DNA from 4 places in the Gordonia sp. UBA7860 genome. Region 3 is predicted to be linked to each of the others. Evidence: predicted binding sites of a transcription regulator. Region 3 holds the regulator's gene; each other region holds the start of a gene.
What was found. The regulator LexA, encoded in region 3, represses DNA repair genes until DNA is damaged. The targets are predictions, from matches to a motif close to CGAACANNTGTTCG.
Positions count from the first base shown of each region.

Region 1 (8,018 bases), on a different contig from region 3:
ACTGTTGCTGTCGCACAGGATGCGCCCCAGGCGTATCCACGCGATGACCATCAGCGTCACGCCGACCCAGAATGTGATGCCGCACAGCGATTTACCGTGTCCGTAGGTGAGCCAGCTCAGTCCGGTATCGGTCAGGATCGGATGGTTGCGGGGTATGTCGGCAATGCCGAAACCGCCGAGGCACACCATGATCGAGCCGATCAGGCCCGCGATGAGGGTGCGTCGCGTCGTCGTCGTCGATGTGCCGCCGGCGCTCGCGTCGGCGTCCACCTTCACGTCGGTGTCCATACTCAGGCGTCGTCCATGTTCAGGCGTCGCGATGCGCCATACGACGCGCGACGGCGACGAGGTCGGTGTACACGGCATCGTCGATGTCGGTGCTCTCGAGTGTCGTAACGGCGGAGTCGAGCAGCGTGTCGATGGTGCGCTCGACGTCGGCGACGGCGCCCACGTCGGTGAGAATCCCACGCGCAGTGGCCAATTCGTCCGCCGACAGTTCGGTTCCGATCACCGAACGCAATGTGTCGCCGAGTGCGGGATCGTGAGCGTCGGCGCGGGAGAGTCCCAGCCCGAGAAGGGCCGTCCGCTTGCCTGCGACGAGATCGTCACCCGAGGGCTTGCCGGTACGGGCAGGGTCGCCGAACACACCGAGCAGATCGTCCTGCAACTGGAACGCGATGCCCAGATCGTGGCCGACCGAACGTAGGTGGTCGACGAGTTGCTCGGAGGCGCCCGCGGCGCGGGCACCGAGCTCGAGTGGCCGGGCGACCGTATAGGCGGCGGTCTTGAACTCCATCACCCGATAGGCGGCTTCCGTCGATTCCTCGCCACTGACCTCGTTGACGATGTCGAGGACCTGGCCTCCGAGCACCTCCGTGCGCATCGCCGCCCACGTCGCGATCACTCCCGGTGGCAGGGGTGCAACGGGCGGACCTTCAACCGGCCTGCCCGCGGGCGACACGGTCGCGGGGGCGTACCCGTGGACGAGATCGTCGGCCCATGCGAGCGCGAAATCGCCTGCCAGAACAGCCGACGCGACGCCGTGTTCGGCCGCGTCTCCGCGCCATCCCGCGTCGCGATGGACGCGCTCGAACACCCGGTGCACCGTTGGTCGACCGCGCCGTGTGTCGGAGGCGTCGATGATGTCGTCGTGAATGAGCGCGCACCCCTGCACGAGTTCGAGGGCGGCACAGATTCGCAGTGCGTCGGAGTCGGTGAGGCCGGTCGGTATCCCGTTGGTGTCGCCGCGGCCCGCCTGCCAACCCGCGTACGCGAAGACGGGGCGGATGCGCTTGCCGCCCGACAGTACGAAATCGGCGACGACCTGCGCCGACGACCCGACGACCGGCGAAATGGCTGCGGCGGTCGACACCGCGGTGCCGAGAAAGTCGCGCAGCACGGATTCGACTGCGCCGGGAACCTCGGCGAGGCGCGTTGGTACGGGAGCGGTCGAGGTCACGTGTCACAGGCTAGCCCGTACACTGGTCCGGTGAATTCATCCGCCCCGGTGCCGTCCGTCGTCGAACGTCTGTCTGCGCCGCATCCGGGACAGGTGCCCTTCTCCGTCGAGTTCCTCCCGCCCAAAGACGCCGAGGGCGAGGCGCGCCTGTGGCGCGCGGTCCGTGTCTTCGAGCGGCTCAATCCGGCGTTCGTGTCGCTGACGTACGGCGCGGGCGGTAGCACCCGTGACCGCACCGTGCGGATCGCGGGACAACTCGCCACCGAGACCACGCTGGTGCCGGTTGCGCACCTGACCGCGGTGAACCACTCGATCGCCGAATTGCGCTCGTTGGTCGGTGCGTACGCCGACAAGGGCATCACCAATATCCTTGCGCTGCGCGGTGATCCGCCGGGAGATCCGCTCGGTGAGTGGGTCAAGCATCCCGAGGGCGTCTCGTACGCCGAAGAACTCGTCGACCTCATCGGCGAACTCGGCCAGTTCCACGTCGGTGTCGCCTCGTTCCCCGAGGGCCATCACCGCGCTCCCGATCTCGACCACGACACCCGCGTCCTGGTGAGCAAGCTTCGCGCGGGCGCCGAATACTCGGTCACCCAACTGTTCTTCGACGTCGAGTTCTACCTCCGCCTGCGCGACCGCGTCGCCGCGGCCGACGCGGAGCAGGGAGCCAAGCCGATCATCCCCGAGATCATGCCGATCACGTCGCTGGCCTCGGTTCGACGGATGGTCGAGCTGTCCGGGTCTGTGCTGCCCGACAGCGTCGAGCGACGGTTGATCGACGCTGCGGGCTCGGGTGAACAAGAGGATCGAGCAGCGGTGCGCGCTGTCGGCATCGACATCGCCACCGAGATGTCGCAACGTCTCATCGCCGAGGGCGTCCCAGGGCTGCATTTCATCAGCCTCAACTTCGCCAAGGCCACCTGCGAGGTGCTCGACCGCCTCGGCGTCGACACCTCCGACGCCCTGCCGCTCGTCTCGTCGAACTAGCTACCCGCGACGGCGATGCGGAACGGCTGTCGCCAGGCCAGGGTGTGCGCGGCGCCATCGACGGTAAGTATCGGGAGTGCGACGGCGCGGACAAACCAGGAGTTGATCCAGTGTGTGTCCACGGTCACTTCGATAGCCGATCTCACAAGCTCTGATCGTGGCACGTCAGCGCTGTAGGGGTAGCGACAACGCGCACTGCCCCTTGAATAATCGCCGGTTGAATAATCGCCGGTTGAATAATCGCCGGTTGAATAATCGCCGGACTACACAGCGCTTAGCCGGTGGGGCCGCCGCTCTCCGGCTTCTGGCCACCCGCCGCGGAGGCATCTGCGCCTGCGCCGGAGGAGGTCGTCGTCGACGATGCGGTGGCCCGCGGTGTCGTCGCCTTTTGGGCGGGTGCGGTTCGACGCACCGGCCGCGGCCGTCCTGGGCGCGGGCTGGTGTCGCGGTGCGAGTACGCCAACCAGATGACGAGTGCGACGACGAGCAGGCACACGACCACGAGGAGCCACGTCCACCCGGTGAACGCCGCGGTCGCGGGGTCGGGGTAGGTCGCGTCGGCGATGAACTCGGTGACCTTGCCCGGTTCGGGCGTCCACGTGACGGAGGTCTCGGAATCCTGCTTCGGGACGTTGCTCGCGGTGATCGGACCCGCGAACGCCAGGGTGAACTTCAGGTAGTCGCGTTCATCGAGTCCGTTGAGATCGGCGCTGCCGCGAAAGCGGACGACGTCGCCGCTGCGCTTGGCGTTCAATTCCATCGTCATCGACGTGTCGCCGAACGCGTTGGCGACGATGTCTCCGAGCTGACTGAGCTGACCGGCCGTCAGATCGGAGAATGTGGCCCTGGTACCGACCCGGCTCGCGCCCTGCCCTGTCGCTCCGGGCTGTGCGGCCGTGGACGAGGCGCTCGCGGAGGGGGCACCCGCAGAAGCGGAGGCGGACGGGTTCGCCGAGTCGCCGCCCTGGCCGGTGCGCGGGCCCTCGCGGTAGTCGGAGGTCGACACGTTGTTGTGCATCGACTCGGGAATGTCGAGTCGCGGCGCGCCGCTGGGATTGTCGGGCGAGGTCGCGACGATGATCGTGCCGGCATACCGGTCGCCGACAGTTGTCGAGCGGGTCAGGCACCCCGACAGCAGCGGAATTGCCGTGAGCAGGATCAACAGCGACGCGATCGTGGTTCGCACGGTACGTCGGCTCGTCGGATCGGTGGGGCGTCGCGTGGTAGCCGGTTGCACGTGCTCATCGTGCCAGATGAAGTTGTGTCGGACTGTCAGTGCCGCCGCCGACTCGCCGCGATCGCGAGCTGTCCTGCGATCCGTCCGCTGGCACCGGTCACCCCGCCTCCGGGATGCGTCGACGCCCCTGCGAGGAAGAGTCCGGCCGCGCCCGGTATCCGATGCCCGGCGAGGTCGGGGTGCGGCCGATAGGTGAACATCTGATCGATCGTCATCTCGACGTGCATGATGTTGCCGCCGACCAACCCGAGCTCCGATTCCAGATCGGCGGGCGTCTGGACGTAACGGTGGTCGACCGACGCGCTGAATCCCGGCGCATGGCGATCGACTTCGGCCAGGATCTCGTCCGCGGCGACCGAGCCGGACGTCGACCACTGGCCGTCACGCAGCTGTCGCGGGTGCCACTGCGACCACACCGTGATCGAATGCCGTTGTGCGGGAGCAAGTGTCGGATCGATCGCCGAGAAACTCATCACGACGCACGGTGGGCGTGGTGGTAACTCGCCGACTGTGGCCGCGGTATACGCGCGACGAAGTTGCGCGCGGTCGGTGACGAGAAGTCCCAGCGCCGAATGCACGCCGTGCGGCGGGAGGTCCGACGGCAGGTCGCGGTAGGCGGGCAGGGCACGCGTGCCGAGCCGGACCGCCATCCCGATACCGGAACCGATATCGATCTCGCGACGCCATCGGCCGATCTCCGCTGGTGGAGCAGCTCGCCCGGCGTCGAGCATGTCGAGTGTCGCGAAAATGTGGCAGGCGGCGATTACCTGACGGGAGCAGTGGCTGTCCCCGGCGGTCTGCACGCACCAATGATCGCCACACCGGCTGATCGACGTCGCGGGCGATCCGGTGAGCACCTGCGCGCCGTCGGCGTCGAGCCGGTGCAGAAGGGATTCGGTGAGCGCGCCGCTGCCGCCGACGGACCTGCCAGGGGGAATCCGGTGCATGAGCGCTGCAAACCCGACCATGGGCGCGGTTCCCGGTGCATTCATGGGCGGACCCGATTGCGCGCCGAACCACGCGAGAGCCGCTTTGAGTCGTTCGGAGGTGAACCAGCGATCGAGAAGCGCGTCGCCGGACATCATCAGTTCCTGGGTCGCCGACATGAGCGACCCCGCACGTCGACCGATGAACCCGGTGCGCGCGGTGTGGGCGGTGTGTCCGATGCCGGCGAATGCTCGTCCGAAGCGGGGGAGTGTCGACGGGGAGTTGAACGCATCGAGCACAGCCCTCGACCGCGGTCCCCACACGCCGACGAATTGTCGGTAGGCGTCCGCGTCGGCGTCCGAGCACGCCGCGGCGATCGACGCACAGGTCGCGTCGAGGTCGGTGCGGAACACCAGCGGTGGTCCGTCCTGCGTCGCGGGTGCGAAACCCCAAGGGTCGCAGTCGATATAGCGCAGCCCGTGGGCGGAGAGGTCGAGCTCGTCGATGATCGGGGAGTGTCGGATCATCAGATGCGCCGACGACCCGCGATCGACGCGATAGCCCGGAAAACGTTCGACGGTCGAGACGGCACCGCCCGGAATGTCGTCGCGTTCGACGACGAGAACGGAGCGTCCGGCGCGGGCGAGGTAAGCGGCCGCGATGAGGCCGTTGTGACCCGCGCCAACGACAACGGCGTCGTGCCGGGGCTGGTGGCCGGAGCGGGTCAAGCGGCTCACCGCGCCGCTGCCGGCGGTGGTGTGCGTGGTGTGCCCACGATCGGTTCCGGCGCGGCGTCGAGCGGGAGTCGTCGACCGAGGAAGGCGAAGGGGCGTGGGTCGCCGGTGAAGGTGAAGTGCCGCAGCACATCGTCGAAGCCCATCCTGCGATAGAGCGACCACGCTCGATTCTGTTCGGCGGGAATCTCCGGGGTGGACAGCAGGACATGGTCTTCTTCGCGGTCGCTCAGCAGCGCGGTCAGCAACCACTCGCCGATGCCGTGGCCCTGGGCGGTCGGGTGAACGTGCAGCTCGGTGAGTTCGAAGTAGTTCGTGGCGACGCGCTCGATGGTCTCACGGCTGCAACCCGAGAGTCGGAGCCCTGTTCTGAGCTGGTGATTCCACCACTGGTCGTCGGCACCGCGATAGCCGTAGGCGATGCCGACCATGATCTCGTGCCCCGACGGCGAGACCGGAGGGCCGATGAGTCGACGCTGTGTGTCGGGGTCGAGCCGGAGGTCGGGGGGAACGGCCGTCAGCGCGGCGTATGCGGTCCACCCGCGACGGGCGATGTGCTCACGCCAAAGCGGAACCCGGTGGTGTTCGGTACCGCGTGGGTAGTCCATCGCGGTCACGTAGACGTTCAGGGCAGCGTCGAGCCAGGCCGGGGCGTCCTGCCCGGTCAACCGAACGAGTCGGGTCGCCAACTGCTCGTCGTCCTTCCTTCTACACCAAGCCGCGCGTCGAGTCCGTGGCAGGCCGCGGCGGATCGGGAATGTCGGTACCGAGTTCTACGCTTCTGCTGTCTGGATTGGGGCCACATCTCCACTTGAAGAGTGTCGCCGTTCTAGCTATATTGAATATGTCGAACGGGTGTTCGATGAACGTGCCTCCGCAAGCCGTTCTGCTTCACCCACGACAGTCCGGGCGGTCCGGCGACGGACGAGGGAAGCGTGCATCGTCGGACCGCACCGGGACTCGGTCACATCCCCGGGTCGTTCGAGAAGACGCAACACCGAAGGGAGCGCGACATGGCAGTCAACAGGCCGACGCGCGGCACAGTGCGCCACGCACGGCGAGGTGCGGTGGTGCGTCCAGAGATCGACCCCGTGGTTGTCGTCCGCGCTCGTGACCTCCTCGAACGCGCGGAGATCCTGGTGGAGAACGCCGACGGTGTGCCAGACGACGCCGAGCGTTTCCGCCAGTACTACCTCGCGGCACTGCGCGCGGCGGGTGCCGCGCTCGCGGTGTATGAACCGCCGACCAAGCGTGTTTCCCGCCGTGTATCGCCGAACGCGTGGTCGCGCATCTCGTCGGCTGTTCCTGATCTCGCCGAGTTCGCCGAGGCATTTGCTCGGCTGTCGGCTGTTCGTATGGAGATCGAGTCAGGTTTGCGCCGCTCGGTCGAGGGCTCGGCGGTCGCCGCGCTCCGTTCCCGCGTGCTGTCGTTCCTCGATGCCGTCGAGGACATCATCGTCGGCTACGAACAGGGAAAGCTCGCACACCAGTCGGTCGACAGGTCCGACTACGGCTTCGACCACATCGCCTGAGAACACATCGCTCGAGACCGCGGCCCACGCGCTGACCGGTGGTCGGAGGCTTCTGTGGGCATGCCAGGCGGTTTCGCTCGGCGTGATCCTTGGTCTCAATTTGTGTCTATCGGCGCACTTGAGGTGACCGTCGGATGGTTATGGTGGTCGGGCTTGCGATCACCTCGTATCATGGAAGCTGTAAGCCGCGAACACATGTCACGAGACGGGCGTCCGCGGTCGCCACAATCTCGTTGAAGTGTGAATCGGCAACGTAGTAAGGAGGGTCGGTGCCACTCTCGGAGCACGAGCAGCGCATGCTCGAACAAATCGAAAGTGCTCTATACGCCGAGGACCCGAAGTTCGCGTCCAGCGTGAAGCGTCGACGGCTGGGCCGATCGTCGGGTCGTCGTCGTCTTCAGGCGGCGGCGATCTTCGCCGTCGGTCTTGTGCTGCTCATCGTCGGTCCTCTGGTGGGTCTGAGCATCGCCGGCCTTCCTGTCGTCAGTCTGATCGGTTTTCTCGTGATGTTCGGCGCGGGTCTTCTTGCTCTCTGGGGTGGTGGACGTTCGGCTTCCGAGGGTTCGGCACCCGCCGACACCGCCCGTCCGGCAGGCAACAAGCGCAAGTTCACCGAGCGCATGGAAGAACGGTTCAACCGCCGCTTCGACCAAGAGTGACCGAGCCGCCTGACTGATCAGGCGCCTCACTTCTCTCGCCTCCTGGCCTTCGTGGTGCTCGAGAGTCAGGCCTAGCCGCATTCAGCGGTTACATGTGTGCCGCATCTAAAAATTTGTATGCTGCAGCACCCACGGCATTCGACAAGACAGACATCTACGAGTCCACCACCGCCCGCCGAGCCGTACCGCAGAGCCACTTCTCAGACCAGCAGGGCAACACATCGCACCGATGTGTTGCCCTGCTGTCGTATGTCGTGACTGCCTCATCGTCGGGGCTCTCTGGATCCCACAGGGCTGCCGTGCGCCGCTTCTCTCGCCATCCACACCCTGGTTCTCACGCCGCCCGCGGGTTTCCCCACCGATATCCCCACCCGATATCCCCACGACGCCCCACCCTGGCTCCCCACACCGCCCCACCGGTCGCCCCACAACGCCCCACAGGCACGCGAAATCTGCTCCCATCAGTCACTTTGGTGCTCTTAT
Region 1 is NZ_DLSO01000158.1:42,517-50,534, forward strand. Features, by position in the region: gene B3T59_RS19895 (alpha-(1->6)-mannopyranosyltransferase A) at 1-288, opposite strand, end outside; gene B3T59_RS19900 (polyprenyl synthetase family protein) at 308-1,459, opposite strand; gene B3T59_RS19905 (methylenetetrahydrofolate reductase) at 1,460-2,446, shown strand; gene B3T59_RS19910 (hypothetical protein) at 2,443-2,574, opposite strand; gene B3T59_RS19915 (LppM family (lipo)protein) at 2,721-3,683, opposite strand; gene B3T59_RS19920 (phytoene desaturase family protein) at 3,719-5,347, opposite strand; gene B3T59_RS19925 (GNAT family N-acetyltransferase) at 5,344-6,033, opposite strand; gene B3T59_RS19930 (SAV_6107 family HEPN domain-containing protein) at 6,358-6,876, shown strand; gene B3T59_RS19935 (DUF3040 domain-containing protein) at 7,146-7,535, shown strand.
Region 1: a site for LexA is predicted at 6,193-6,206, ahead of B3T59_RS19930 (SAV_6107 family HEPN domain-containing protein). Genes of this name have one in related genera too.

Region 2 (8,018 bases), on a different contig from region 3:
CCAACCTTCGTATCCCATCGTCTGAGGTAGGTCGCCGTTTGCGTAGACGAATACGGGGCCGCCAGTCCGCTTCGACATGTTCCAGGCCGACTTCGTGTTCGTCGCACTGTCGTTCATGTTGGTGCCCGTTCCTGGTACGTACACCGCTGCATTGGGCGAGTGCGGTCCCAATTCTCCGATCATCTCGATGAAGTGCCCGTTCTCGCTGTTGTCGAAAGCGACGAACGAACGCTCGACCAGGTGATCATCGGGGAAGTCGGCGCTGTCGGCGTTGTCGTAGGCGGCAGCGCGACGAGGGTCCGGTGCCTGGCGTAAGAACGCGGCCAGCCTCTTGGCGCGCGGACCCTCGCCGCGGCCGGCTTGCCTCTCGTCGGCGAGCGCGTTGCGGATGTTGATCTCATTCGCGTTGATGCGCAACGGGAATGGCACTCCATCGAGTTTGCCCATGGTGATCGGGTCAGCCGCGATGAGTCGACGCAAGTCTGCTGGGCTCATCGCATCGAGCAGCGTGCGCATATCGTGAGGTTTCATGCCCTTGAGTCGTTCGATCACGTCGTCCGCATCGGCGGAGGTGCCATCGGGCAGGCGTACGTCGGGTTGTCCTTCGACCATTGCTGCGAGGTCTGCTGCGAGGTCGGCGAGTCGCTTTCCGAAGTCGGTATCGTAAGCGCCAATCATGTTCAGCCCGTTCTGAATTCGGGTTTGAAGAGTTGATGCCCTGTCGTCACCGGCGGCTACGTCGCCCTCTGCCCTCGCCTCATCGCCGGGCTCCGGGGCCGCGGTGACCTCGCCGGTGTCGGCGACGTCGAAACCCTCGGCGATTGCGTCGTCGACCCTGCGCAGCACGTAGTCGCGGGCGTGCGCGATGTCGGCGGCGGCGTCCTTCGCTTCATCGGCGATCTGATTCAGTACATTGCGCACCTCGTCGGCGTGATCGCGTTCCTCGACTACACGACGGTGCGCCGCGGCGTGGGCGGCGCCGCGCCAGTGGCCCGCGCCATCGAACGCACGGACCGCCGCGTCGATTGCCGCGTCGAGTGTCGACGCCGCGGCCTGCGCTGCCTCGCCGGAGGCCATCATCGAATCGCTGCTCCACACGCGCAGTTGCGAGATGGTCGGAATCATCAGCGCCCCTGCAGCTCTTCCATCGATGCTGCGGCTGCGGCGTCGCTCGCCGCGGCCGAACCGTTGAATCTCTGCATGTAGTTGCCGAGCGTCTCCAGCCGGGTGGCGATTGATTCGAGAGTGGGGATCGCGGAGGTGTGTGCGGAATGCAGAGCAGCAACGACATCGCTTCCCGAACCGGTGGCCGCCGACAGGGCGCTGAGGTCGATTCGGCCAACGGCCCCGCCTTGCGCTCGCCAACTCGCGGCTACTGCTTCAATCTCTTCGGGGCTGATGCCGAAACGCATTTCGCCATAGATCTCGCGTGCCTTCTCCTTCACCGCGGCGGGTGCGAGTTCTAGTGGATTGATCGGCAGCGTCAGATGTGGCGTCCAAGGCATCGGCGTTGTCCCCTCAGTGGTGATGTGACCCGCGGCATTTCACCGACGGCACCAACTCAGACGCACGCAGGAGTGTGATGGTTCCAAGTATCCGCGGCTCACCACACGCCGGGCGGTCGGAACTGCACGCTCATCCGTGCGCCGACGCCGCGGACCTTGGGTACCGCGTGCTCCCAGGTGCGCTGACAACTCCCGCCCATCACCAACAGATCGCCCGCCGACAACGTGAATTTCAACGACGCTCCGCCGCCGCGCGGCCGTAGAGACAGCGGGCGCGGTGAGCCGAGGGAGACGATCGCGACCATCGTGTCGTGGGTGGCGCCGCGACCGAACCGGTCGCCGTGCCACGCAACCGAATCCGATCCATCGCGATACAGGCAGAGGCCCGCTGTCGCGAAGCCCTCGGGTAACTCGTCGCGGTAATGCGCTGTCAGGGCCGCTCGCGCGTCGACGAGCAACGGGTCGGGGAGTTCGTCACTCGCGTGGTAATTGCAGACCAGCCGCGGGACGTCGACAACCCTGTCGTACATCCGACGACGCTCGGCCCGCCACGGAACGTCGTCGCGCAGAGCGTCGAACAGGTCGGTGCTGCCCGCGATCCATCCGGGCCGCAGATCGACCCACGCGCCGTTGGTCAGGACCCGACGTTCGACGTGCGATCCGAGATCGCGCAGCCGTGGTGACTCGGCGTCGAGGTCGAAGATCGATCCCTGGACTCCTGCGCTCATGGACGACAGCCTACACCGATATCGAACATGCGTTCGCAAAGCGGGTGGAAGGGGCCGCGTGGGACGTCGCTCACAATCGCGGCTCGGAGGTGGCACACCGACGTCGCCCATCGGTATACCGGAGCGCAAGTGTTAGCAACTAACACTTCTTAGTTGCTGCCGGAATGTCCGAGTCTTCTCGAGGGAGTGCACACAGATGGCGTCGTTGTTGTTTCGGGTGGGACGGTTCTCGTTCCGCCACAAGTGGTGGGTGATCGGGGCCTGGGTGGTCATCGCCGCGCTGCTCATCGGACTCGTGGGTGCGTTGAACCCCAAGTTCGCGAAAGACTTCGAACTCCCCGGAACCGACTCCGGAACTGCGACCTCGCAGGTCGAGGAGTATTTCCCCGAGGCGATGAAGCAGCAATCGGAGGCCTCGACGAGCGTCCTCGTTGCCGCGGACGACGGGCTGGCCGCCCATTCCGCACAGATCGACGCACTCGTCGCCGACCTGCACACCTTGCCCGAGCTGACCGACAAGGCGACGGTTCTGAACCCTGTCACCGTCGCCACGGCCAAACCCGAGCTCGCGTCGTCGGTCCTCGGTGACGGTGGCAAGGTCGGTTTGATCCAGGTGCGGCAGAACATCGAGCTGACCGACCTCACCGTCGAGAACAAGAAGCAGCTGACCGACATCCTCGAGAAGCATCGGGGCAACGGTCTGCAGGTCGAGGCCACGGGCTCGCTGATGAGCGTGATGGAGGCGGGCGGTAAGGCTGAGTTGATCGGCTTCGCCGTCGCCTTCGTGGTGATGATCGTCGCCTTCGGAGCGCTCGTCGCCGCGTTCATCCCGCTGATCACCGGCCTGATGGGCGTGATGATCACCATCATGCTGCTGCGGCTGAGTGCCGAGGTCATCACGGTCAACGAGACCGCCACCGCGATCGTCACCATGCTCGGCATCGCCGTGTCGATCGACTACGCCCTGTTCATCGTCTCCCGCTATCGCGGCGAGGTGAAGCGCGGCGGTGACAGAGCCGACGCCGCGGGTCGAGCGGTCGGTACGGCCGGCTCCGCTGTGGTCTTCGCCGGGCTGACCGTGATCATCGCGGTCGTCGCGCTGATGGTGGTCGGAATCCCGCTGATCACCCAGATGGGTGCGGGCGCCGCCGTCGCGGTGTTCATGGCAGTGATCGCCGCGCTCACCCTGATCCCCGCGCTGCTCGGTGCCGTCGGACGTTTCGCGTTCACCCCACGTATCCCGTGGATCAAGCACGCAGAAGAATCCGACACCGCCGACACCAACGGAGTTCGCTTCGGCCGCATGGTGGTTCGGCGACCCATCCCGTTCATTGTCGCGGGTCTCGCGGTGCTGGTACTCGCGGCGATCCCGGTCGGCAAGCTGCAACTGGGGCTCTCGCTCTCCAGCGACGACGAGGCTCCCGCACAGGCACTGCTGCAGCGCGGCTTCGGCGAGGGCATCAACGGCCCGCTGCTCGTCGTGCTGCACTCCGAGAACGGCACGGTCGAGAAGGCGGCCACCGAGACCGTCGCGCACATCAAGACGCTGCCCGACGTCGCCAACGCGTCGACGATGACCTGGCTGGGCAACGGCACACCGCAGCCGAACGTCGGAGCAACCGCCGCGCTGATCTCGGTGACGCCCAAGAGTGCGCCGTCGGATCAGGCGACGCACGACCTCATGGAGCAGATCCGCGACTTCAGTCCCGAGGCGCAGCGAGCAGGGTCGGAACTGCACGTCGGTGGTCAGACGGCCATCATGTCCGACCTCTCGGCCAAACTCGACAAGGCGTTGATCCCGTATCTGATCGTGGTGGTCGGGTTGGCGTTCCTGATCATGATCGCGGTGTTCCGGTCGATCTGGGTGCCACTGATCGGAACGATTGGCTTCATCTTCTCGGTGCTCGCGACGTTCGGCGTGACTGTCGCGATCTTCCAGGAGGGCTGGTTCGGTCTGATCGACAACACCAAGCCGATCCTGTCGTTCCTGCCGATCTTCCTGATCGGCGTGGTGTTCGGCCTCGCGATGGATTACCAGGTGTTCCTGGTGACGCGAATACGCGAGGAGTACATCCACGGCATGACCGCGAAGGAGGCGATCATCGCCGGCTACCGGCATGGCGCGCGTATCGTCACATCGGCGGCGATCATCATGATCAGCGTGTTCGCGGCGTTCATGCTCTCCCCGGACACGACGGCCAAGATGCTCGGCTTCTCGCTCGCGATTGCCGTGCTGTTCGACGCCTTCATCATCCGGATGATCGTGGTGCCCGCTGTCATCGCATTGCTGGGCGATCGGGCGTGGGGTCTGCCACGATGGCTGGACAAGCTGGTTCCCAATCTCGACATCGAGGGCGAGAAGGTGCGCGACCGCGGTATCCCGCAGGCGAGCGTCGACGAAACCCGCGAGGTCGCCGCCGCGGCGTCGAGTTGAGCGGACTGGATAAAGAGTAGATAGGGAGAGCAGTGCGATGACCGAGGCGACGAGTACGGCAGCGATGGCTACCGCGCCCGCCTCGGTCTCGCATGCGCCCGACGCCCCCGTACGCCCGATCGGGTTGCGCGAGAAGCACAAACGTCGCACCAGGGCGGCAATCCGCGCGGCGGCGATGGAACTGTTCGACGCCCAGGGGTACGCACAGACGACCGTTGCGCAGATCGCCGAGGCTGCCGACGTCTCCCACACCACCTTCTTCCGCTACTTCCAATCGAAGGAACAGGTCGTCACATCAACGACGACCTCGACGACGTGTGGCAGGAGGCGCTCACATCGATCCCGCCCGGGCTCGGACGATTCGATCTCCTGCGCGAGATCGTGCGCAGACTCGTCGGCCTGGTTCTCGCCGACGACTGGGCCTCGGACCCGGCGCGGATGAAACTCATCCAGTCCGAGCCGGCGCTGCTGGTGGTCAACCAGGTCGAATCCGACCGCGCGATCTCCGAGGCCGCAGACTTCATCGCCGACTACCTCGGTGTCGACCGGGACAGCAGCCGGTTGCGGGTGTTCATCGCGGCGGTGGGCGGGATGATGTTCCACATCGCCAACGGGATCGACGATCCCCGCGACGGCAGGTTCCTCGACACGCTTCTCGAGGCGATCGACCTCCTGGAGGCGGGGCTACCCCTCTAGCGCTGCGGCGGCGTTCAGCGCCTCGGCTGCCGCGTCGAGCGTGCGCGCGGCCTCGGCCGTGTCGATGCGGGCCAGGCATTGTGCTGCGATGATCGCGGCCACGGTCAGCCGCGTGTGATGGTCGACGACGCTCGGTGTCGCATCTGGGAGCAGAGCCCGCACGCCGCGGAGAACCGCGGACGCGAGTTCGGCGCGATAACTCTCGATGACGGCGTGCACAGTCTCGTCGGAGCCGATCGGTGTGGCCGACGCGGTGAGGATCAGACATCCCGCCGGAGCGCCGCCCGTCTGCGCGATCGTGAGAATGGCGTCGCGGAGACCCGCGAGGTAGTCGATGAGCGCATCGGGGGAGACGTCGTCGGCGACGAGGCCGGCCAGGCGCGGTCGGACGACGGCGTCCAGGTAGTCCTCGACTGCGGCGTCGAACAGTCCGCGCATGCTTCCGAAGGCGTGGTAGATGCTCGACCGTCCCACCCTGGTCGCCTTCTCGATGTCGGTCACCGACACCTCTCCGAAGCCGCGTCGCCAGAACAGATCGCGTGCGACGCCGACGAGCTCAGCTCTGTCGAAGGTGGCGGTGCGGCCCACGGCTGTCTCCTCGTTCGAGAATTTATTGCAACAACCATTCTACTATGCTTATAGTGTAACGACCAGTGCACAATCGGAGGCAGGGAGAGTCGGATGATCGTGGCCGCAGTCGTATTCGTGGGTGTGGCCGTCGCGCTGCACTGCTACATCTTCGTCATGGAGTCGCTGCGATGGACGGCGCCGGCCACCAGGCGCACCTTCGGACTCTCGGCCGACGAGGCCGCCAACACTCGTGACATGGCCTTCAACCAGGGCTTCTACAACCTGTTCCTCGCCGTGATCGCCACGGTAGGGGCGGTGCTCGTCTTCACCCAACGCGACGTCGGTGCTGCGCTGATCTTCGCGGGCTGCGGCTCGATGGTCGCTGCCGGCGTGGTTCTGCTTCTGTCGTCGCCGACGAAGGCCCGAGCGGCACTGACCCAACTCGCGACACCGCTGGTGGCGGTCGTTCTGTTGGCCGCGGCACTCATCGCATGATCCGAACGTCTGGTCCCATACCCATGCAACAGAACTCATGTAACCGAAATACGAGGAGAGTGGAGATATGAGCACAACGAGCACGCAGATCCAATTGGTGAATCGCCCGGTCGGCTGGCCGAAGGACTCCGACTTTCGCACGGTGCAGGTGACTCTCGACGACCTCGCGCCGGGCGAGGTCCGCGTGGCAAACGAGTTCGTCTCCGTCGACCCGTACATGCGCGGACGCATGATCGACACCCGCAGTTACGTCCCGCCCTTCAAGCTCGACGAGACGATGACGGGGGGTGCGGTCGGGCGGGTCGTCGAGTCGCGTTCCGACGACGTGCCGGTCGGCGCGTTGGTGCTGCACCAGCTCGGTTGGCGCGATGTGGCGCAGGGCCCGGCGAAGGCGTTCACGGTGTTACCGGAGCCGCCCACAGATGCCAACGGCGACAAGGCGTTCGACTCGTCGGTCTACCTCGGTGTGCTCGGCATGACGGGGCTGACCGCCTACGTGGGCTTGACCGAGATCGCGGAGATGAAGCAGGGCGACGTCGTGTTCATCTCCGGCGCGGCGGGCGCCGTGGGGACCGCGGCGGGACAGATCGCCCGACTACTCGGCGCCAAGGCGGTCATCGGATCGGCCGGGAGCGCCGAGAAGGTCGAGTTGCTCACCGGGCGTTACGGATTCGACGTCGCGCTCAACTACAAGGACGCACCCATCCGCAAGCAACTCCGCGCTGCGGCGACCGACGGCATCGACGTCTACTTCGACAATGTCGGCGGCGATCACCTCGAGGCGGCGCTCGACGTCTTCAACGACGGTGGGCGTGCGGCGCTGTGTGGCGCGATCGTCGCCTACAACTCCACCGAGCGGATTCCCGGACCCGACAACATGTCCAACATCATCACGCGGGGACTGACTCTGCGTGGTTTCACCGTGGGTCACCACTTCGACAAGGCGCCCGAGTTCACCGCGAAGATGTCCGACTGGCTGGCGTCGGGCGAGGTGGTTTATGACGAGACGGTCGTCGACGGCATCGACCACGCGGTCGATGCCTTCCTCGACATGATGCGCGGCGCGAACGTCGGAAAGATGGTCGTGCGCCTGTAGGTGACGGTCAGTAGGGCGAGGAGTCAGAGTGTCCGCAGCCGCCGCGCGGCCTCGGCGATGACGTCGTCGCGTTTGGAGAATGCGAAGCGCACCATGTGTTTCCACGGCTCCTTGTCGTCGGCGAAGACGCTAACCGGCACCGCCGCGACACCGATCCGCTCGGGTAGCGTCCGGCAGAACTCGACGCCGTCGTCGTATCCGAGAGGCCGCGGGTCGGCGCAGGCGAAATAGGTTGCCTCGCTGCGATGGACGTCGAACCCGGAGTCGACGAGCGCGGAGGTGAGCAGGTCGCGCTTGGCCTCGAGCTCTGCCGCAGACGTGCGCACCCAGTCCATCTCGTTGTCCAGGGCGAAGGCGACGGCGGGCTGGAAGGGTCCCGAGCCGACGTAGGTCATGAACTGCTTCGCCGCACGCGCCGCTGCGACCAGTTCGGCGGGTCCGCTGATCCACCCGACCTTCCAGCCGGTGCAGTTGAATGTCTTTGCCGCACTGGA
Region 2 is NZ_DLSO01000107.1:28,084-36,101, forward strand. Features, by position in the region: gene B3T59_RS13425 (alpha/beta hydrolase) at 1-1,125, opposite strand, end outside; gene B3T59_RS13430 (hypothetical protein) at 1,125-1,505, opposite strand; gene B3T59_RS13435 (alpha-ketoglutarate-dependent dioxygenase AlkB) at 1,604-2,233, opposite strand; gene B3T59_RS13440 (MMPL family transporter) at 2,430-4,667, shown strand; partial or broken gene B3T59_RS13445 (TetR family transcriptional regulator) at 4,705-5,363, shown strand; gene B3T59_RS13450 (TetR/AcrR family transcriptional regulator) at 5,352-5,951, opposite strand; gene B3T59_RS13455 (DUF1304 domain-containing protein) at 6,045-6,428, shown strand; gene B3T59_RS13460 (NADP-dependent oxidoreductase) at 6,496-7,524, shown strand; gene B3T59_RS13465 (pyridoxal phosphate-dependent aminotransferase) at 7,548-8,018, opposite strand, start outside.
Region 2: a site for LexA is predicted at 2,256-2,269, ahead of B3T59_RS13435 (alpha-ketoglutarate-dependent dioxygenase AlkB). Genes of this name have one in related genera too.

Region 3 (8,018 bases):
CCGGGGCGGATGACGGTGGCGAGTGCCATCGCGAGTGGCGGAACCATGCCTGCGCACATGACCGCTGCCATGATCTCGAGCTGAGGCGTGTCGCCGATCGCGAGGCCGGTAGTGGCGAAGAGGTACGCGGCCTTGTTGACCGGTCCGCCGAGGTCGAAGCACATCATGAGTCCGAGGACCACGCCGAGGACGATCTTGGAGCTGCCGCTCATACTGTTGAGACCGTCGGTGAGCTGGGTGGTGACCCAGGCGAGCGGCTTGCCGAGCAACATGAACATCAGACCGCCGACAATCAGGCTGCCGAACAGCGGAATGATGATCACCGGCTGTAGCCCGCGTGCCCACTGCGGCAACGGAAGTCGCGAGATCGCCAGGCACACGGCGCCCGCGATGAGGCCGCCGATCAGACCACCGATGAAGCTCGCGCCCACGGCAACCGATACCAGGCCTGCGACGAAACCGGGTGCGATACCGGGACGGTCGGCTATCGCGAACGAGATGTAACCCGCAAGGACAGGTACCAGCATGCTCATGGCGAGCGCGCCGATCGCGAAACTGACACCGCCGAGGTACTGGCCGAGACCGCCCGCGGGTAGATCCCAGAGGCTGTTGTTCAGTGCGATGTAGGCGCCGTCGGACAGCGTCTTGGATGAATCGAGTGTCTTGTTGGCGATCTGGTATCCGGCGAGCAGGAAGCCCAACGCGATCAGCAGTCCGCCTGCCGCGACGAACGGGATCATGTAGCTGACACCGGTCATGAGTGCCTGCTGGATCTTCTTGCCGAACGACAGGCTCGACCCCGATTCCTCCGCTGCAGCGGCACCGTCGTCCGCCGATCCGTCGACGCGTGCGGCATGCGGATTGCGCGAGGCCTCTACGGCTTCGGCAATCATCTTGTCGGGTTCGTTGATGGCGCGCTTGACCCCGGACTCGATGACCGGCTTTCCGCTGAAGCGACTCTTGCCTTTCACACCGACGTCGGTGGCGAAGATGACGGCGTCGGCGCCTGCGATGACGTCGGGGGTGAACGGCGTGGTGCCCGACGAGCCCTGCGGCTCGACATGGAAGTCGACACCCGCACGCTCCGCGGCGTACTTCAGTGCGTCGGCGGCCATGTAGGTGTGTGCGATCCCGGTCGGGCATGCGGTGATCGCGACGATCGAGGGGCGCTTCTGCGAATCGGAACCCCCCAGTGTCTTCGCGGTTTCCGCGGTCTTCGTGCCTGCTGCCGGGACCGCGGCAGTGGTGGCTGCGCCAGCCGCAGGCGTGGCGGTTGTCGACGGAGAGCCTGCCGGGGCAGGGTTGATGGCTTCATCCACGAGTTCGACGACGCGTTCGTCGCTCGGCGCCTCGCGGAGGGCGGCGACGAAGTCGGGACGCACGAGTGCTCGCGCGAGCGAGCTCAGCAGCTTCATGTGGTCGGCGGCAGCGCCTTCGGGTGCCGCGATGAGGAACACCAGGTCGGCCGGGCCGTCGGGTGCGCCGAAGTCGACCTTGTTCGACAGCCGCGCAAAGGCAAGGCTGGCGGTGGTGACCGACGCGGCGCGTGCGTGAGGAATCGCGATCCCACCGGGCAGACCGGTTGCCGACTTCGCCTCGCGGGCCAGTGCGGCGCGGCTCAGTTCGGACGGATCGGTCGTTCGCCCCGCCTCGCCGAGATTCTCGGCGAGATAGGTGATGACGGCGGCGGGATCACTGCCTGCATCGACATCGAGATGCACCGTCGCTGCGGTGATGATGTTGTCGGACATGGGTCTTCCTTCGATTTCTGTGTAATCCGGAGAGCGAGTGTTCCGGTTGTGGTCGGTGAGCTTGGTGGCGATTCGCGTACAGGAACTGGAGGCTGTGGGGTCACGTGATCGGGGCGGCTCCTGAGAGTTCGACGACATCGACCGAGTCGACGTCGACCTGTGCCGGAAGGGGTGGCTGCGTCCCTGCCAGTCCGGCGGCCGCCGAGCCGTAGGCGACTGCAGTGCGCAGACGATCGGGTTCGGAGGCGCCTGCCGTGTACGCGATGAGGTATCCGGCCAGCGACGCATCACCTGCTCCGACGGTGCTGCGCGGCACGATCGGCGGCGGAGTGGCCAGCCAACTACCCTCAGCCGTCGTGAGTACCGCACCCGCCGCACCGAGGGTCGCGAGTACCGCTCCCTGCGTGGTGGCGATCAGCGTGCGCGATGCCGCCACGACCGGCAGGTAGTCGCGCGAGGCGATGGCAGCGGTCAGTTCGGCAGGGTCGATGCCACTGACCTCGGCGAGTTCTTCGTCGTTGGGTTTGATCAGGTCGACGGGCCCCGACATCGCCGCGCCCAGGGGTGCGCCCGACGTGTCGATCGCCACGCGGCGTCCGCTGTCGACGAGGCGGTCGGAGATGCGGCGATACCAGTTGTCGGGAACTCCCGGCGGAAGCGAGCCACACAGTGCCACCCACGACGCGTCCTCGGCGCCCCGGAGTACGAGCGCTGTCAGTTCGTCGAGTTCGGAAGGCGTGAGGGTGTGACCGGGCGCATTGATCTTCGTGGTCGTCCCGTCGTTCTCGGCCACCGTGATGTTGGTTCGGATCTGACCGTCGATGTCGACCGTGCGGTACGGCAGTGCGACGGCGTCGAGCGCCGTGAGCAACGGGTCGTCGGCGTGGGCGGGCAGTACCGCGACGGTGGGGATGCCGGCTTCCGCGACGACGCGGGACACGTTGACGCCCTTGCCGCCCGGCTCGACCCGGGTGGAGGTACTGCGTTGCACCTCGCCCCGCATCAACGGTCCTGCGATCTCCAGGGTGCGGTCGAGACTCGGGTTGGCTGTGACTGTGAGGATCATGCGATCACGACCTCGATGCCGTGTGCCGAGAGCGCCGCCGAGAACTCGGGGTCGATTCCGTCGTCGGTGATCAGGACGTCCACCTCGTCGAGCGGAGCGAACGAGCTGAAGTCCTCGCGGCCCATCTTCGACGAGTCGGCCAGCACCACGACGCGCTGCGCGGCAGCCACGATGGCCGACTTGACCGAGGCCTCCTCGGCGTCGGGGGTGGACAGGCCGTGGCCCTCACTGATCCCGTTGGTGCCGAGGAAGGCAACAGATGCCCGCATCTTTCCGAGCGCTGCGACGGTCTCGGCTCCGACTGCGGCCTGCGTGAGCCCACGGACCCGACCACCGACCATGAGCAGGGTGGCCCGTTCGTGTGCGGTGAGGGCCTGCCCGAGTTGGAGACTCGTCGAGATCACCGTGAGCCTGCGATCGGCGGGCAGCAGCTTGGCGGCCTGGTAGGTGGTGGTTCCGGCATCGAAGATGACCGATCCACCGTCCGAGGGCAGAAACCGGATCGCAGCTCGGGCGATCGCTGCCTTCTCTGCGGTCTGCGAGGACTCGCGTTGGGCGAGTCCGAGCTCGTTGACCACCTCGACCGTCCCGGCCTTGACGGCTCCGCCGTGGACGCGCTGCACGCTACCGCTGCGCTCGAGCACCGCGAGGTCGCGGCGCACGGTTTCGCTCGTCACGTCGAACCTGTCGGCGAGAGCGGTCACGGATGCGCGACCGTGCGCGCGCACCTGATCGGCTATTGCTCGCTGTCGCTCTTCGGCGTACACCTGTCGTCTCCGATCTGTGGTGTGGCCAACCTTTCGGCGAACCATCTGTGGGTCTGTGTTCTGTGGATCTGGCTGCTGGTGGATCTGTGTTTTGTGGATCACCGCGTGATTGGTTCTGTGTGGGATTCAATGTTGATATATCTGTGTTTACGCCCGTATGTGTTGACAAGTCAAGCGTTGCGAGTAACTTTGATCACAGAAATTCACGACGCCGGGTATTCCTCACAGATCACCGCACCCGGCCGATCGACCCGGAAGGCAGCAGACGCAATGGAGAATCACCTGGTAACGGAGAATCGGGTCACCATGAACGGTCAGGGAGGGTTGACAGGAACACCCGTCGTCGCGGGGTTTGCCTACGGGCCGGTGTTGTGGCCGGGTAAGCGCGTCGAGTACGACGAGACGTCACTCGGCACCGATCGCGTCATCGCCGACGACGAGCGCGACGCGGAGTCGGAACGCCTCGTCGCCGCCGCGGCAGTCGTCGCGGGCAGACTGCGTGATCGCGCATCGCACGCGTCGGGAGCTGCGGCCGAGGTTCTCGCCGCGACCGCCGGGTTGGCCGAGGATCGGGGATGGATCGGTGCGGCAAAGTCCCGTGTCGCGAAGGGGGTGCCGGCACCTGCCGCCGCGGTCGCCGCAACGGCGCAGTTCTCCGAGATGTTCGCCAAACTCGGCGGGTTGATGGCAGAGCGGATCACCGACCTCAACGACGTTCGTGACCGGGTGGTCGCCGAGTTGCTCGGTCGGCCGGAGCCGGGAATTCCGACGCCGAGCCAACCGTCGATCCTCTTCGCGGACGACCTCGCTCCGGCGGATACCGCCGGGCTCGATCCCGCGGTGATCGTCGGGCTGGCAACGCGTCTCGGCGGACCGACCAGTCATACCGCCATCATCGCGCGACAATTGGGCATCCCGTGCGTGGTCGCCGTGGCGCGATTGAGTGAGATCACCAGCGGCACAATGGTTTTGCTCGACGGCGGTGCGGGGTCGATCACCGTTGAGCCGGAGGAGTCCGAGGCACGCGAACTCGTCGAGCGCAGCGTTGCGGAGGCAGCGCTTGTCGCTGCGTGGCGTGGTCCTGGCCGAACTGCCGACGGCACCGACGTCGCCATCCTGGCGAATGTCGCCGATGGTGCGTCGGCGCGTCGCGCTGCCGATGCGCCGGTCGAGGGGATCGGGCTGTTCCGCACCGAGTTGGCATTTCTCGACAGGGCAGATGAACCCGATGTCGACGAACAGACGCGTCTGTACCGCGACGTGTTCGAAGCGTTCGCGGGCCAGAAAGTCGTCATCAGAACGCTCGACGCCGGTTCGGACAAGCCGCTGGCCTTCATCGAGCACCCGGACGAGGCGAACCCCGCACTCGGCGTACGCGGTAACCGAATCGGCGATGACCACCCCGAAATCGTGCGAACTCAGCTCGACGCGATCGCGCGCGCGGCAGAAGAATCCGGTACGACGCCGTGGGTCATGGCACCGATGATCGCCACGGCCGCGGAGGCCGCACAGTTCGCCGATCTCGTCCGTCAGCGTGGTCTGACGGCTGGAGTGATGATCGAGATCCCGGCTGCGGCGATCCTGGCGCCGGCGATTCTGGCTGAGGTCGACTTCGTGTCGATCGGAACCAACGACCTCACGCAGTACACGATGGCGGCCGACCGGATGTCGGCAGAACTCGCCGAACTGACCGACCCGTGGCAACCCGCGGTGCTCGCACTCATCTCTCAGGTCGCGACGGCCGGCGCCCAGCAGGGCAAGCCCGTCGGCGTCTGTGGTGAGGCCGCGGCCGACCCGTCGCTCGCGTGTGTGCTCGTCGGACTGGGAGTCACCTCGCTGTCGGCGGCTCCGGCCGCGACAGCAGCAGTCGGGGCGAAGCTGTCGACGGTAACCATGGAGCAGTGCCGGACCGCGGCAGCTGCCGCGCTTGCCACCTCGAGTCCGGCACTCGCCCGACGTGCCGCTGCCGAAAAACTCGACCACTGATACAGGCCCCGCTGGTCAGTGACCTGCGGGGCCAGGTTCAGTGCATCACACCCGACGCATGACCGTCACGACCTTGCCGAGGATGGCGGCGTCGTCTCCGGGGATCGGATCGAAGAGCGGGTTGTGCGGCATCAGCCAGACGTGGCCGTCTTTGCGTTTGAAGGTCTTCACCGTCGCCTCGCCGTCGATCATCGCTGCGACGATGTCGCCGTTGTCGGCGACGTTCTGCTGACGTACGACGACCCAGTCGCCGTCGCAGATCGCGGCGTCGATCATCGATTCGCCGACGACGCGGAGCAGGAACAACGAGCCCTCACCGACGAGCTCACGCGGGAGCGGGAAGACGTCTTCGACCGCCTCCTCCGCGAGAATCGGACCGCCCGCCGCGATACGGCCGAGTACCGGAACGAACGTGGGCGTCGGGAGATCTCCGTTGATGGCATCGGAGTGCGGTGCGTCGGGAGCCTCGGAGACGTTGACCGCTCGCGGACGGTTGGCGTCCCGTTTCAGCAGGCCCTTGCGCTCGAGGGTGCGCAACTGGTGAGCGACCGATGAGGTGGACGTGAGGCCGACGGCGTCGCCGATCTCTCGAATGCTCGGCGGATATCCACGCTCGCGTACCGACTTTCGGATCACATCGAGGACGTCACGCTGGCGACCGGTGAGTGTGGCCTCGGCGACGGCCGGATGGATCGGTGCCTCCTCGCCGCCTTCGCTCTTCTTTCCTTCGACGCTGCGACCGTTGCCCTTGGGCGACGACGGGCTGCGTCGTGACTTCTCTGTCATCGGTTCCGTCCTTCCTGATCTTGAAGCGGCTGCTGTTGTGAACTGGCTGCTGTTGTGAAGCGGGGTGGGTGCGTCTTTCTTCCATCGTCTGGCGCCGACAGTAGCGGAGGCCACGGACAACATCAAACATTTGTTCGACGTGTCGCAGGACTTTGTCGGACCCCTCTGGTAGAACTCGAACATCAGTTCATCGAACGCTTGATCGACCATTGGAGGTAGCGATGACCAGCCTGATGACAAACCCGGTGACCCGCTCGGTTCCCAGCACGTCGAGTGCATCCGTGGCAACACCGCCGACCGCCCGATCTGCACCCCCTCGACCTGCACAAACGCCTCGTTCCCGGGTTCACCGCGCCACGGTGGTCAGTGGACGCGCGCCGTCGAATGCCGTCCGTAGCGAAGAGCTGCGTGTGGCGGGACGTGTTCGAACAAGTGAGGTCCGACGGGCAGCCGGCGCAGACGTCTCGCCGCAGCGTCGACATCGGATCACGTTCGATCACGGCACCTCTACGCGTCCCGCAGGCACGCGATGCGCCGGTGGCGTCGGCGAGCTGGTGGCGGCCCGTCGACGACGGGCTGCGATATTGGCGGTGCTCGCGGGAATCGGTTTGGCACTGACCGTGTGGGTGGTCGGGACCATCGGTGCCGACTACCAGCGGGCGAATATGCCGGCTTCGACCTCTACGCAGGTGGTCCATGTGCGTTCCGGCGAATCGCTGAGCTCGATCGCGGCGCGGGTCGCGCCCGATATGCCGCGTCAAACCGTCATCGACGAGATCATCGACCTCAACGATCTGCCGTCGAGCGGGCTGCGCGTTGGCCAACCGCTTGTCACACCCGCGTACCGCTGAGCGCTGGCGGTATTCTCGATGTCACAGGGTCCAGTCGGAAACCGACACGGTCACCGCTGCGGTTTCGCTTCCGCCGGTCGTCAGACGATCGGACCACGCCAGACCGACGGAGCCGCTGCGTCCCGAGATTCGCACGAGGACTACATGCGCTGCCCGTTTTGCAAGAACGAAGACACCAAGGTCGTCGATTCGCGTGTCGCCGATGAGGGGCAGGCAATCCGCCGACGTCGCGCGTGCAGCGAATGTGGGCGACGTTTCTCCACGGTCGAGAGTGCTGTTTTGGCAGTCGTGAAGCGAAACGGAGTGACCGAGCCGTTCAGCAGAGAAAAGGTGATGCGCGGGGTGCGCCGCGCATGCCAGGGACGTCACGTGAACGAAGACGATCTCGCACAGTTGGCTCAGCAGGTCGAAGACGCTGTCAGGTCGTCGGGTTCGGCTGAGATCCCCAGCAACGAGGTCGGTCTGGCCATTCTCGGCCCGCTGCGCGACCTCGACGAGGTGGCATATCTACGTTTCGCCTCGGTCTATCGCTCGTTCGATTCGCTCGAAGACTTTCAACGCGAGATCGACGACCTCCAGGGCAACCTCACCGGTTCCCACGAAGGCGCAGACGACCTCGACACCCCGCCCGCCGTCGACTCAGCGACGACTCCACCGCGTCCGGTGTCAACCGAGTCGGTCAAGAGCTCGTAGCGCGCGTTTCTCCGAAATGGGATAGGCGGTCCCGAGCTTCTGGGCGAAGAGGCTGACCCGAAGTTCCTCGACAATCCACTGCGCTTCCTCGCTGACGGCGTCTCGGCGCGATTCGGGG
Region 3 is NZ_DLSO01000165.1:551-8,568, reverse strand. Features, by position in the region: gene B3T59_RS20330 (PTS fructose transporter subunit IIABC) at 1-1,751, opposite strand, end outside; gene B3T59_RS20325 (1-phosphofructokinase family hexose kinase) at 1,852-2,817, opposite strand; gene B3T59_RS20320 (DeoR/GlpR family DNA-binding transcription regulator) at 2,814-3,584, opposite strand; gene ptsP (phosphoenolpyruvate--protein phosphotransferase) at 3,855-5,570, shown strand; gene lexA (transcriptional repressor LexA) at 5,616-6,356, opposite strand; gene B3T59_RS20305 (LysM peptidoglycan-binding domain-containing protein) at 6,767-7,207, shown strand; gene nrdR (transcriptional regulator NrdR) at 7,352-7,900, shown strand; partial or broken gene B3T59_RS20295 (DUF3418 domain-containing protein) at 7,874-8,018, opposite strand, start outside.

Region 4 (8,018 bases), on a different contig from region 3:
TGAACTCATCGAGCGCTATTTTGCCGATGACCTGGTGCGCGGCGTCGTCGCCACCGACGCGCTGATCGGCACCTTTGCCGATCTCCACGACGCCCGACTGCGCCAGAACATCTGCTTCCTCTACCACCTGATCGGTGGTGGCACCGGCGACTGGGACGTCCCGGTCGGCGGCATGGGCGCCGTATCGGGCGCACTCTACGAGGCCGCCGTCGCCGCGGGCGCCCGGATAGTGACCGGCGCGCGGATCACGGGCATCGACCCGGCCGACGGCACGGTCGAGTACGTCTACTCCCCTCTGGTCGAGCCGGCCGCGAGCGCAGCGAGCAGCCGAGTCGAGACCACCCTCCGCGCGTCGATGCTCTACGTCGCGTGTGCGCCGCAGTCGATCAACGACTGCCTCGACGTTCCGCTCGACGTCGAATCCGACACCGCCGGAGCGCAATTGAAGATCAACCTGCTGCTCGATCGGCTGCCGGCGCTACGTGATGGATCGGTGCTTCCCGACGCGGCGTTCTCCGGGACGTTCCACATCAACGAGTCGTACGGCCAACTGCATGCGGCGTGGCAGCAGGCGAGCATCGACAAGGTCCCGAGCGTCCCGCCGTGTGAAATCTACTGTCACACACTGTCCGACAGATCAATCCTCGGACCAGAGCTCGCCGGATGCCACACGCTGACATTGTTCGGACTCCAGATGCCTCCGGCGGTCTTCGACGCACCGTCGGCAACCGGCAGGGCCGTCGAAGCCACCCTGAGCTCTCTGAATTCTGTTCTCGCAGAACCCATTCAGTCGGTGGTCTGCACCGACGCCCACGGCAATCCGTGTATCGAGGCCAAGACGCCGCAGGATCTCGAGGCCGCACTCGGGCTACCCGGCGGCAACATCTTCCACCGGAGCCTGCAGTGGCCGTGGGCGCAGGACCAGCACACCGTCGGGCAATGGGGCGTCGAGACGCGGCACCCCCGCGTACTGCTCGCCGGTGCGGCGGCGCGTCGAGGCGGTGGTGTCAGTGGCATACCCGGGCACAACGCGGCGGCGTTGGTGCTCGAAGGCTGACAAGCTGCGCCAGACGTATCTGCCGTCGCGGTAAGATCGCTAACGATGTCTACTGAAGAGCTCCTGCCGATCACCACGCGCACGCTGGCCGGATGGTCACGTACCACCCCGATCACCGGGCATGTCCTGTCGACGCCGTACCCCGAGGTCATCGCCGATGCGGTGGCTCGGGTTGCCGACGACAACGCCGACAAACCGGACTACCTCAAGCGTGGGGTCATCGCCCGCGGACTCGGCCGCTCGTACAACGAGTCGGCGCAGAATTCCGGTGGCCTGACCGTCGACATGACACCACTGACCAGGATCTATTCGCTCGACGAAGAGACCGGCATCGTCGACGTCGACGCAGGCCTCTCGATCGATCATCTGATGAAGGTGGTCGTGCCGCGCGGCTTCTGGGTGCCGGTGATGCCCGGCACGAGGCAGGTGACCATCGGTGGCGCCATCGCGCACGACATCCACGGCAAGAACCACCACGCGACTGGCGCGTTCGGCGATCACGTCACCGAGATGCAACTCCTTGTTGCCGACGGCCGCATTCTCACCCTGACTCCCGACGGCTCGCCCGACGACCCCGACGGCTCGCTGTTCTGGTGCACGGTGGCGGGCATCGGTCTGACGGGCATCGTGCTGCGGGTGAAGATCAAGCTCAAGCGCACCGAGACGGCCTACTTCAAGGCCGACACCTTCACCACCAACAACCTCGACGAGACCATCGCGCTGCACCTCGAGGACAAGTACGAGGACGGCTACGAGTACGCGTCCGGCTGGTTCGACACGATGAGCGCCGCCCCGAAGCTCGGTCGCGGTTCGTTCAGCCGCGGCAATCTGGCAACGTTCGACGAACTGCCGGACAAGCTCAAGAAGGATCCGCTCAAGTTCAACCCGAAGCCGCTGATCACGCTGCCGAACATCTTCCCGCGTGGACTGGACAACAAATTCGACTTCGGGCTCATCGGCGAGCTCTACTACCGGGCCGGATCGAACAAGCGCGACGTCATCGAGAGTCTGCCGCAGTTCTATCACCCGCTCGATCTGATCGGGAACTGGAACAACGCCTACGGACGCCCCGTCGCGTACGGCAAGGGTGGTGGATTCACGCAGTACCAGTTCATCGTGCCCAAGGGCAACGAGGACGAATTCAAGAAGATCATCACCGACATCCAGGCGTCGGGTCACATCAGCTTCCTCAACGTGATCAAGCTGTTCGGCAAGGGCAATCCCAAAGCGCCGCTGTCGTTCCCGTTCGAGGGCTGGAACGTCTGCCTCGACTTCCCGCTGCGTGCAGGGCTCGCGGAGTTTCTCAACGACATGGATCGTCGGGTCATGGAGATCGGAGGAAGGCTGTACACCGCAAAGGATTCACGGACGTCTGCCGAGCACTTCCACAAGATGTACCCGGAGATCGACAAGTGGATCGCCAAGCGTCGCGAGATCGACCCGACCGGCGTGTTCTTGTCCGACATGGGCCGTCGACTTGAACTCAACTGACGTGAACTCGGCTCGCTTGTACTGAATTGCGTTGCGGCCGAATCCGGTTGCCCGTTCAGACCACCAACTACTTCCCAACACCGAGGAGACACCAACCAATGTTCAACGCCGTCGATTCGCCGCAGTCGATCCTGATCCTCGGTGGCAGTTCCGAGATCGGACTCGCCATTGCCAGCGCGTTCCTCGTTCGTGGACCCGCCCGGGTGATCCTCGCCGTCGTGCCCGGCGATCCCACGGCCGATGCCGCAGCCGACACCATGCGCAAGGCAGGTGCAACGTCGGTCGAGCTCATCGACTACGACGCGACGAAGCCCGAGACGCACCCCGAGACCATCGAGAAGGCTTTTGCCGGAGGCGATGTCGACCTCGCTATCGTCGCTGCCGGTGTGCAGTTCGACGACGAAGAGGTCTGGCAGGACCAGCGCAAGGCCGTCACCGAGGTGACCATCAACTACACCGCCGCGGTGAGTGTTGGTGTGCTGCTCGGCGACAAGATGAAGCACCAGGGTCGGGCACAGATCGTCGCGATGAGTTCGGTTGCGGGCGAGCGTGTTCGACGCAGCAACTTTGTGTACGGATCGTCGAAGGCAGGTCTCGACGGCTTCTACCTCGGACTCGGCGAGGCGCTGGCCGACGACGGCGTGCACGTCCTCGTCGTGCGTCCCGGCCAGGTGCGGACCCGACTGTCGGCGAACGTCAAGGAAGCTCCGCTCACCGTCAACAAGGACGTCGTCGCGAAGGCCGTCATCAAGGCCGTCGACGACAACAAGGAAATCGTCTGGGTGCCTGGTACTTTCCGGTTCATCATGACCGTGCTGCGCCACATCCCGCGCAAGGTCTTCCGCAAGCTGCGGGTCTAGGCTTACCGAAAGCCACGCTCGCGAGACTCAGGGGCGAGACTTCATCTGTCCGATGCGGATTCGATTGCCGAACGGGTCGCGGATACCGAAATCGATGCCGTAGTCACGATCGGTCGGTTCATCGGTGAAGTCGACGCCCTTGGCCCGAAGTGCGTCTGCGGTCGCATAGGCATCATCGGTTGACATCGAAAACCAGCCACCGCCAGCACCTTTCGTCAATAGGTCGCGGACCTGGGCTGCGGTCTCTGGGCTCAACGACGGTGGCCCGGGGATCTCCAACATGAGTTGGCGGTCGGGGTCGGACGGCAGATTGATGGTGAGCCATCGCATGAAACCCATGTCGACGTCGGAGTGGACCTCGAAGCCGAGGTTGCCGACGTAGAAGTCAAGGGCTTCATCGTGGTCGAGTACGTAAATCTGGGACAGGATGATCGCGTTGGGCATGGCGGGAACGCTACCTGCGCTGCCCCGGTCTCACTTGTCCAAAACTGCTCTCTTGGCGACAAATGCTCCTGCCGGCCTTCGTAGCGCCTTGACCGCGCAGATCGGCGCACCGTGGTCCCCGCCGTGACGGCGATGTGCGGTGGGTGTCTCGCTCATGATCTGCCCGAAGGTCCTGGTGAAGGTCGCGAAACTGCTGAACCCGACTGCGGTGCTGATGTCACTGATCGACAGCTGCGTCTCGCGCAGCATTGACGACGCTCGCTCGATCCGTCGTCGTTGGAGGTAGCGGTGCGGCGTTTCGCCGAAGGTTGCCTTGAACACGCGGCTGAAGTGCGACTCCGACACGTGCGCAATCGCCGCCAGCGCAGCGAGGTCCAGGGGTTCACCGAACCGGCAATCCATCGCATCACGCGCGCGCAGCATTCGCCGATTCGTGTCCTCGGTGTGGTTCATCCGCGCGCGTGCCTGCCGCGCATCACCAGTCATGATCTATCCGGATAGGTTCCGTCGCCCAGGTCCGGATCGGGCAGCGTGTGGTCGGGATCAATCAAAACGACGCGGCGCCCGTCCGCGCGGACACGACGCATGCCCTCCAAGATCATCCGACGCCCGACGTCGGCGAAGTGGCTGACCTGGCTGACGTCGAAAACCACAGTCGGGGTGCCGGTTTCGTCGGCGGCCAAACTGTCGAGGACGTACTCTGCGCCACTGAACTGGATGACTCCCTGCAGTTCGAAGGTCGTCGAATCGTCGGAGGTACGGACGTCGCGCAGCACGGTGGTTCCGTAGGGTTCGGCGTCGACCATGTGCATGTTCATGTCGGCCGACAGCCGACGGAACGCCAACACACCGCGCGTGCTGTTGCCGTGTTCGTCGAGCCGTGGCGAGAAGACGGCGATGCCGCATTGGCCGGGCAGCGTTCCCAGAAGTCCGCCCGCCACACCACTTTTCGCCGGAATACCGACAGTGGTCAGCCACTCCCCCGCGCCGTCGTACATGCCGCAGCCTGCCATCACCGACATCACTTGACGCGCGATGCGTCGACTCATCACCCGCTCGCCGGAGACGGGATGTACGCCGCCGTTGGCAAAGCACGCTCCGATCACGGCAAGATCCTTGGCGGTCACCATGATTGAGCACTGTTGGATGTATCCGTCGACGATGTCGTGCGGCGCGTCGTCGACGATTCCGTAGTTGCGCAGCATGTGCGCGATCGCGAGATTGCGGTCGGCTGAGTCCATTTCGGACGTGTGGAGCGCTTGGTCGATGGCCAGTTCACGTCCGGCAAGTGTGGAGAAGAAGCTGCGCGCCCGCTCCACGCGGGACTCGACGTCGGCATCGTCGTCGACGAGTAGCCCGTGGGTGGTGATCGCGCCGGCGTTGATCATGGGGTTGCGCGGCCGACACGTACCGCTCTCGAGTGAGAGTTCGTTGAAGGCCTCACCGGACGGTTCGACGCCGACCTTCTCCAGCACCGCGTCGAATCCGCGGTCGGCCAGGGCTGCCGCATAGGCGAGCGGCTTGGAGATCGACTGGATGGAGAACTCGACCTCGTCGTCGCCGACGCAGTACGTGCGGCCGTCAACGGTCGTGACCGCGATCGCGAAGAGATCGGGGTTGGCCTCAGCCAGGTCCGGGATGTAGTCGGCGACGGCCCCGCTCTTCTCGGCGTCGAGCGAATCGAGGACCTCGGTCAGATAATCGCGGACGGGTGACTGCATACAGGTAGACGCCTCCTTGCGCTTTGCTGTCCACGGTACCGACGCCTGCGCGCGCGTCCTCGCGGCGCGGCGGGTTCGACGGGGTCGATCCGTATGACAGTGTGGGCGATTTTCGGGGGTAACGTCATACAGCGCCCCCTGTACGAGTGGCTGGTGTCCGTCATCCAGAAGAGCGGTCGTACAACAGATCCCGAAAGAGTCGCAGCCTCATTGTGGGTCGCGCTACACGGGATAGCGGTCCTGTCGTCAACGGGCGCCCTCGAACTGACCATACCGGGATTGAACGTCGTCGAGATGATTCGTCACACCGTCGGAAACACCGGCTGCTAACGCTTTCACCTGGGCGGACAGAATTGTCAGACCTCGAATGTATGTTCTGACTATGGCATCGGAGAACCCCGACGGCACCGGCCCGCTGACACCCGACGAATCACCCGTCGTGCCCGCGGCCAACAGTCATGCGCATACGCCAGCAGTTGACGCACCGACCTCCGACGTCGAGACACAGCTGACACAGCTCGCCGACGACGAACGCCTCTACTCACGTGAACTCATCGAGGTGCTTTTCCACACCAACGCGATCAAGGCGTGCGCCGACTATCGCATGCTGCAAGCCGCAATCCTGCTGTACGAAGAACGCGAGGCCGAATACCTCCAGCGCATCGACGCTGAAATCGGAACCGGCGAGCACGCCGTCCCCGACGGCTGTACCGACCCCGAACAACTCGCCGCGCTCCTGACTCAGAACAACCAGAACCCGCTGGCCCGCTTCGGCCCCGATGGCCTGACCACAGCCATCGCCGAGCTCGGCGCCGCCCTCTGCCTCACACCCGGCCAAGCCAAGAAGATGATCGAGACCGGCGCAGCCCTGCGCTACCGCATACCCCGAACCGCAGAACTGTTGGCAACCGGCCGTATCGACCTACCCCGCTTCCACGAAGTCGTCGCCCGCACCGACAACGTCGACGACGCGCATCTCACCGCCGTCGATACCGCACTCGCCGCAGCAATCAGCGCACGAGAACCCATGTCCATGACCAGGTTTCGCACCATGATCGACGCCACCGTCGAACGCGTCGATCCCGACGGCGCCGCCCGCCGCCGCGACACCGCCACCAGCCGCCGCTACTTCCGCATCCGCCCCCACCGCGACGAGCCCGGTCAGTCCAGAATCGACGGCCAACTCCCCTGCACCGCGGCAGCGATCCTCGACACCCGGCTCGAAGCGATGATCGCCGACACCCACCCCGACGATCCCCGCACCCACGCTCAACAACGCGCCGACGCACTCACCGCCCTCGCTCAGGGCTACCCGACACTCCCCTGCACCTGCCCCGACTGCGCCACCGTGTCCGAGACTCCGTGCAGCGAGACTCCGTGCAGCGACAACGTCGACGACAAGCCGAACCCCTCAGCCACCACCGTCACGAACCCGGTCGCAGCAAATCAGAGCTCCGCCGCCCTCGCGCCGCGGCCGATGTTCCACATCGTGGTCAATCTCTCGACTCTCCTCGGCCACGACAACAACCCCGCGTTCCTCGACGGCCATGGCCTGATCGACGCCGACACCGCCCGCCGGCTACTCGCCGATGCCACCCGGAACTACATCCACCCCAACCGCGTCACCCCCAACAACAAAGCCGCCTACCGCTATCCCATCCCCGAGAAACTGCGAGCCCTGGTCAAGGCAGGCGAACTCTGCTGCACCTTCCCCGGCTGCACCAACAAAGTCGCCAGCGCCGACGTCGACCATGCCAAGCCGTTCAACCATGGCAATCCGAAAGACGGCGGACTCACCGAGCGCGCCAACCTGCGCCCGCTGTGCCGCTTCCACCACCGCCACAAAACCTTCGCCGTCGGCTGGCGCGACCATCAGACGCCCATGGGCCGCGCCATCTTCCGGTCCCCGGGCGGCTACCACTTCGTCGGCAACGCGTACAACGGTCGCGACCTCTTCCCCGACCTCGACGAGCCCGATCGCCTAGACCGACGCATCCCCGGACGGCTCGCCGCCGCTCATAGCGCGCGCATCGGACAACACCGCGCCGACACCCGCGCCTGGCGGCTCGCCAACGACCCCGACACCGGCGACCCGCCCTTCTGACCCACGCCCGCACGAGCGCCAGCCCCCAGACACCGTCTCGGGGGCCACACGCCGTCGCGCCGCGGCGTCCGGCGTCGACCAGTACGGCCCCCTGCTAGAAATAGACGCGTGACGTCAACGCAGAGCCCGACCACCGACGACTCCAGTCCACAGGCTTCTGCGACCCCTCAGCGTCGAGTGAATCGACACGCCCGCACACTGATTGACCTGGTCATCGCGGTGATAGTCGGAGCGGTCGTGGCCTTCGTCGGCCTCAAGGCCATCGACGCGGTGCAGTGGCCCGCGTTCAACTCGTCGAACGTCACCCGGTCGCTCACCACGGCGGGCCAGGTGGTGGCCGT
Region 4 is NZ_DLSO01000144.1:46,436-54,453, forward strand. Features, by position in the region: gene B3T59_RS18030 (phytoene desaturase family protein) at 1-1,057, shown strand, start outside; gene B3T59_RS18035 (FAD-binding oxidoreductase) at 1,103-2,548, shown strand; gene B3T59_RS18040 (decaprenylphospho-beta-D-erythro-pentofuranosid-2-ulose 2-reductase) at 2,647-3,408, shown strand; gene B3T59_RS18045 (VOC family protein) at 3,436-3,852, opposite strand; gene B3T59_RS18050 (helix-turn-helix transcriptional regulator) at 3,883-4,338, opposite strand; gene B3T59_RS18055 (glutaminase) at 4,335-5,573, opposite strand; gene B3T59_RS18060 (HNH endonuclease signature motif containing protein) at 5,956-7,677, shown strand; gene B3T59_RS18065 (galactan 5-O-arabinofuranosyltransferase) at 7,786-8,018, shown strand, end outside.
Region 4: a site for LexA is predicted at 5,938-5,951, ahead of B3T59_RS18060 (HNH endonuclease signature motif containing protein). Genes of this name have one in related genera too.